2 linked regions of the Cohaesibacter sp. ES.047 genome follow. The protein of the gene in region 2 interacts with the protein of the main gene of each other region in a pairwise test. Links are inferred from orthologs where the notes say so. Each region holds a gene or a part of one and is shown on either strand. Other genes may lie near its edges. The genes, in order: secA and secG.

Evidence for each region.
Region 1: the proteins of secG (region 2) and secA interact in binary tests that used the Escherichia coli proteins (3 or more experiments, as listed by UniProt). The link is inferred for Cohaesibacter sp. ES.047 from one-to-one orthologs.

Annotation. Positions count from the first base shown.
Region 1 is NZ_LT907844.1:2,821,278-2,824,834, forward strand. Bases 325-3,557 are described here. They hold secA (preprotein translocase subunit SecA), read right to left. Parts: upstream 3,204-3,557; coding sequence 525-3,203; downstream 325-524. Other genes in these bases: CPH65_RS12910 (peptidylprolyl isomerase), read left to right, coding at 3,479-3,557. Outside these bases: CPH65_RS12900 (HAD family hydrolase), read right to left, coding at 1-234. UniProt on the Escherichia coli protein: Required for protein export, interacts with the SecYEG preprotein conducting channel.
Region 2 is NZ_LT907844.1:4,321,014-4,324,120, reverse strand. Bases 78-2,860 are described here. They hold secG (preprotein translocase subunit SecG), read left to right. Parts: upstream 78-1,158; coding sequence 1,159-1,563; downstream 1,564-2,860. Other genes in these bases: CPH65_RS19810 (CTP synthase), read left to right, coding at 1,922-2,860; tpiA (triose-phosphate isomerase), read left to right, coding at 159-905. Outside these bases: more of CPH65_RS19810, read left to right, coding at 2,861-3,107. UniProt on the Escherichia coli protein: Subunit of the protein translocation channel SecYEG. Overexpression of some hybrid proteins has been thought to jam the protein secretion apparatus resulting in cell death; while this may be true it also results in FtsH-mediated degradation of SecY.

The sequences.
Region 1 (3,557 bases), 1.5 Mb from region 2 along the record:
GATATCCCCTCTGGTGACCTCAAGCGCCGTTTCAATCATCGACAGCATGAAGCCCTTGATGCCATAGCCATATAGCTCAAGATTTCGTTTTTCGGCTGCCAGCAGTTTTTCTTCGAGATGATCGCTCTCGGCGTGGTCGGACAACAGACGATGAAACTCGTTCTCTGTCAGGCGGTAGAATTGCTCATTTTCCCAAAGCGTGTCATCGGCATCGAAGGCGATCACTTTGATCATGGTGCTTGGTATCCCGTTTGCCAAGGTGCTGAAATGTGTCCAGCGCTTTCCTGTCCATGCCTCAAGTCTATACTGCCCATGCGAGGATAAGGAGATCGACAATAGGCTTGTCCCTGTGGAGTGAGCCGACGCTTTATTGGCGATTTATGTCTGTCTGTCCAAGGCATCTGGCAGGTCCGCGCGTAAGAAGCCGTGACGGGATAAAGTCGGTCGGTCCTGCTCCAATCGATGCAAAAAAGCCCCGGTCGGGCTGTGCCGACCGAGGCTGCAATCTGGATCAAGGACTAAGCTTAGCTCAGTTTGCCGTGGCAATGTTTGTATTTCTTGCCAGAGCCGCAAGGGCAGGGGGCGTTGCGCGGCACTTTGCCAAAGGCGCCGTCCTGTCCGTCTGCAGCATCGCCCGATGCGACATTCTCGCCTGTGTCCGGGTCAATGCGCTGCTCGTGCATTTCAGGCATTTCGGGGCGCTCGAACGGGTTCGGTTCTTCCTGACGCAATTGCACATGGGCAAGCTGCTGGGTGACCATCCGTCTGAGATTGACAAGCAGGGCCTGGAAAAGCTCAAAACTCTCGGTCTTGTATTCCTGCAGCGGATCACGCTGCCCGTAGCCACGATAGCCGATGACGTTGCGCAGGTGATCAAGCGCCACCAGATGCTCTCGCCACAGATGATCGAGGATCTGCAACAGAATCGATTTTTCCACCTGACGCATCAGGTCAGGGGTGAAATTGGCGGTCTTGGCGGCGGATGCCTCGTCAGCAGCCTTTTTCAACCGGTCGAGGATTTCCTCGTCGGCGATGCCTTCCTCTGCGGCCCAGTCCTTGACCGGCACGTCGAGATTGAGAATTTCCTGCACTTCGTCATGCAGACCTTCAACGTCCCACTGCTCGGCATAGGCCTTGGGCGGGATGTGCTTGGCGACGATGTCCTCGATGACCTCGTGACGCATGTCCAAAACGGTTTCAACAACGCTGGCATCCTTCATCAGATCGATGCGCTGGTCGAAAATGACCTTTCGCTGATCGTTCATGACGTCATCAAATTTCAGCAGGTTCTTACGAATGTCGAAGTTGCGTGCCTCAACCTTTTTCTGTGCTTTTTCTAGAGCCTTGTTGATCCACGGATGGATAATGGCTTCGCCTTCCTTCAGGCCGAGCTTGGTCAGCATGCCGTCCATGCGCTCGGAGCCGAAGATGCGCATCAGGTCATCTTCGAGCGAGAGGAAGAATTTGGAGCGTCCCGGGTCACCCTGACGACCGGAACGACCGCGCAACTGGTTGTCGATGCGACGGCTTTCGTGGCGCTCGGTGCCAATCACGAACAGACCGCCCGCCTTGATGGCAACTTGCTTCTTGGCTTCGATGTCGGCCTTGATTTCATCGATCATCTTGGTGCGGGCCTCGCCTTCCAGCTCCGCGGGCACTTCCTGAGAAATGCGCATGTCGAGGTTGCCGCCAAGCTGGATATCGGTGCCGCGACCGGCCATGTTCGTGGCAATGGTGACAGCTCCGGGCGCACCTGCCTGCGCAATGATAACGGCTTCCTGTTCGTGGAAGCGGGCGTTCAGGACCTGATGCTCGACCTTTGCCTTCTTGAGCTTGGCGCTCAGCTCCTCTGAGCGTTCGATGGAGGTTGTGCCAACCAGCATGGGCTGGCCACTCTCGGAACATTCCTTGATCAGGGTGACAAGGGCGTCATCCTTTTCTCGGGTGGTGCGATAGACTTCGTCATCATCATCGACGCGCTGGACCGGCAGGTTGGTCGGAACGTCGAGCACTTCGAGATTGTAGATGTCTGCCAGTTCTTCCGCTTCGGTCAGCGCCGTACCGGTCATGCCCGAAAGCTTGTTGTAGAGACGGAAGTAGTTCTGGAAGGTGACGGAGGCAAGGGTCTGGTTTTCCGGCTGGATCGACACGCGCTCCTTGGCCTCGAGCGCCTGATGCAAACCTTCGGAATAGCGACGCCCTTCCATCATGCGGCCAGTGAACTCATCGATGATCACGACCTGATCGTTCTTGACGATGTAATCCTTGTCGCGGGCAAAAAGCTTGTGGGCGCGCAGGGCCTGATTGAGATGATGAACGATGGTCACATTCTCGATGTCGTAAAGCGTTTCGCCCTGCAACATGCCTGCTTCCTTGAGAATCTGCTCAATGAACTCGGTGCCGTCTTCGGTAAAGGTTGAGGACTTGGCTTTTTCGTCGATCTCGTAATGCTCTGCCGACAGGCTCGGGATGAAGGCATCAATCTTGGTGTAGAGTTCGGACTTGTCATCCAGCGGACCGGAAATGATCAGCGGGGTCCGCGCTTCATCGACGAGAATCGAGTCGACCTCATCGACAATCGCGAAATTGTGTCCGCGCTGAACCATATGGTCGAGCTCGTATTTCATGTTGTCGCGCAGATAGTCAAAGCCGAATTCGTTGTTGGTCCCGTAGGTGATGTCTGCGTCATAAGCGGCCTTGCGGTCACCATCTTCGATGCCGTGAATGATGACACCGGTGGTCATGCCAAGGAATTTGTAGACCTGCCCCATCCATTCGGCATCGCGTTTGGCCAGATAGTCGTTGACCGTGACCACATGCACGCCCTTGCCTTCAAGGGCATTGAGATAGGCAGCCAGCGTCGCCACGAGGGTTTTACCCTCACCGGTACGCATTTCCGCGATGGCGCCATCATTGAGCACCATGCCGCCGATCAACTGCACATCGTAATGGCGCTGTCCAAGAGACCGCTTTGCAGCTTCGCGCACTGTAGCAAAGGCCGGGACCAGAAGATCCTGAAGTTTTGTTCCGTCTGCCAACTGCTGGCGAAACTCGGCGGTCTTGTTGCGCAAGTCTTCATCGGAGAGCTTGGAAACCTCATCCTCCAGTGCATTGATCGCTGCGACTGTCGGGTGATATCCCTTGATACGGCGATCATTTGCCGTACCGAAAACTTTGCGAGCGATGGCTCCAAGACCGACCATTGACCGGATCCTTCCTCTTTACTGCCGCCACAAGAAAATTGTGACCGTCATATTTGTAACGCAATTGCGGCAAGACTAGCTGAACAGGTTGTGCCAGTCCCGAAATGAATGGTGGCTGTCAACAGGCCATGTGCCCATTTGGTAACAAACAACTCGGCAGAGAGATAAGATTGGGTCAATGCCTTGTCAACGCCAAGTATCGCAGGTAGGTCACCTGTGAGGGCAGTTTTTATGCGATTTTCGTTCCGAAGTGAACAAACATAGGAAAGATACAGATGGTTCGAACCATTATTACCCGGTCTGCTATGGCCGCCATGACGTCTCTTCTGGTGCTCGGTGCAGCCGGTGCGGTTC
Region 2 (3,107 bases):
GATCCTGTGCACAGGAACGACAAGATGGGCTATGCCTGTTGCGGCTTTCGTCGTATATGTGCGGCAAGGCGCGGAGCGGGCTTGCAATGTCTCGTCTGTTTCGCCGTGTGTCGGGCTGGACCAATTTTTATCGATTGCGCTTTTAAAGGAGCAGATTCATGAGCATCAAACCTCTCGTTGCCGGTAACTGGAAAATGAATGGCCTCAAGGCCTCTGTCGCTGAACTCGAAGCGCTGGTCGCTGGCTTCGATCTTGCGGACAAGGTTGAGACGATGATCTGCCCGCCCGCTACACTGGTTGTTCCCTTTGCCGAGAAAACTGCCGGAACTGCTGTCGCCATTGGCGCTCAGGATTGTCACATGAATGTTTCGGGCGCTCACACCGGTGATCTGTCTGCTGAAATGTTCAAGGATGCTGGCGCCAGCGCGATCATCGTCGGGCACTCCGAGCGTCGCGCCGACCATGGCGAGACCAACGGCACGGTTGCTGACAAGGCAAAAGCCATTTGGGCACAGGGTCTTGTTGCGATCATCTGCGTGGGTGAAACCGAAGCCGAACGCAAATCCGGCGAAACACTGGAAGTTGTCGGCACCCAGCTTGAAGGCTCTATTCCTGAAGGTGCGACTGCTGCCAACACCGTGATTGCCTACGAGCCGGTCTGGGCGATTGGCACGGGCCTGACACCAACTGCAGATGATGTGGCAGAAGTGCACGCCTTCATGCGCGCCGAACTGGTCAAGGCCTTTGGTGACGAAGGGGCGAACATGCGTCTTCTTTATGGTGGGTCTGTCAAGCCGGGCAACGCTGTTGAACTGATGGGCGTCGACAATGTCGATGGTGCGCTCGTCGGCGGTGCAAGCCTGAAGGCGTCCGACTTCCTTGGGATCATGGCGGCTTATAAATAAGCCTGACCCCAGACCAGGTCTGGCCCTGAGCGTTCCACACCCTGCATTCAGGCCTCGAACCGGTGGAATATCCACCTTTCGGGGTTGTCTGAGGCGGCTGTGATGACCAAATGAGACCATAGCCCCGGAAAAATGCCCGTTGGCACTGGAATTGCGCATGGTCTTGTTGTAAAGACGGGCCAGAATATGAACCTTTTGCGTCGGGCCGCAGGAACGTGCTGGCCCGATTCATCGTTTGTGAGACGGTTGGATAATGGAATCAGTTGTAATTGTCATTCATCTGCTGATTGTTGCCGCGCTGGTGGTCGTCGTACTGCTGCAGCGTTCTGAAGGCGGCGGTCTCGGTATCGGCGGCGGCGGTGGCGGCGGTGGCGGTTTTTTGACCGGCCGTGGTGCAGCGAACCTGCTCACCCGCACGACTGCAATTCTGGCCGCCGGTTTCTTCATGACATCCCTTGGTCTGACCATTCTGGCCGGCATGAAAAGCAAGCCTTCTGATGTGCTTGACAATGTTCCGGCACAGACGCTGCCGAGCGGTGTGGATGAAAACAGCGGCGGCATTCTTGATGAACTGCAGCAGTTGAGCCCGAGTGCTCCGACACCTTCCGAGGCCCCGGCTACCGAGCCGACCGGTCCGCAGGTGCCGACCTCTCAGTAGGATCCGCAACCGCAGGCATAAAGACTGCTTTGACTAAGACACTTCAAACCGGCCCTTGCGATGTGTGCAAGGGCCGATTTGTTATGGTACGGTCGTGGCTCGGCCCACCCCGAAAGATCTGGGGTGATTGGAGGGGCGAGCGGACCCAATTTCCTTCCTGCTTAAATAAATCCGACAAGAGATGGCAGTGAAGGGACTTTTGCGTTTCGGTGATGGCCTGATCCAGCACCGAGCGGGAGGCGCGCGAAACAGAAATCGTGAGCAATGGGTGCCGTTTTCACAGCGCTCACAGCTTTTGTTGTTGGCTAAGATCGATTTGCTTGGCGAATCGGCGCAAAGGGAAGTAATTTAAAATTCCATGGCGCGATATATTTTTATCACTGGCGGTGTGGTGTCTTCGCTTGGCAAAGGGCTTGCGTCTGCGGCTCTTGGGGCGGCTCTACAGGCGCGCGGCTATTCAGTTAGACTGCGCAAACTCGATCCCTATCTCAATGTCGATCCCGGCACGATGTCTCCCTACCAGCATGGGGAATGCTTCGTAACCGATGATGGTGCGGAAACGGACTTGGATCTGGGGCATTATGAGCGATTTACCGGACGTCCTTCGAACAAGAAGGACAATATAACGACCGGTCAGATCTATCAGAACATTATCACCAAGGAACGACGTGGCGACTATCTGGGCGGGACCGTGCAGGTGATTCCCCATGTCACGGACGAGATCAAGGCCTTCATTCTTGATGGCAATGACGACTATGACTTTGTCTTGTGTGAAATCGGCGGTACCGTCGGTGACATTGAGGCAACGCCTTTCTTCGAGGCCATTCGTCAGCTTGGAAACGAATTGCCTCGCGGACAAGCGATCTATATCCACCTCACTCTTGTTCCCTATATTCCCAGTGCAGGCGAGCTCAAGACCAAGCCGACACAGCACTCCGTCAAGGAACTGCGGTCCATTGGTATTCAGCCCAATATCCTGATGGTGCGCTGCGACCGGCCCATTCCCGAGGCGGAGCGGCGCAAGCTGTCGCTGTTTTGCAATGTGCGGCCAGAGGCCGTCATTCAGGCGCTTGATGTGGGCAATATCTATGAAGTGCCGCTGGCCTATCATGCCGAAGGGCTTGATACCGAGGTTTTGGCGGCGTTTGGCATCGATGGGGCTCCCAAACCCAATTTCGAACGCTGGCACACCATTCTTGATCGCGTGAGCAATCCCGAAGGGGAGGTCACGATCGCAGTGGTTGGGAAATATACCTCGTTGCTGGATGCCTACAAGTCGCTGATCGAGGCTCTGACCCATGGCGGCATCGCCAACAAGGTCAAGGTCAATCTCGACTGGATCGAAAGTGATCTGTTCGAGGGTGGCAATGATCCGACCGCGCGGCTTGAGGGCGTTCATGGCATTCTGGTGCCGGGCGGCTTTGGTGAGCGTGGAGCCGAGGGCAAGGTCGCTGCGGTGAAATATGCGCGTGAGAACAAGATTCCCTATTTCGGGATCTGCTTCGGGATGCAGATGGCGGTTATCGAAGCGGCGCGGAATCTTG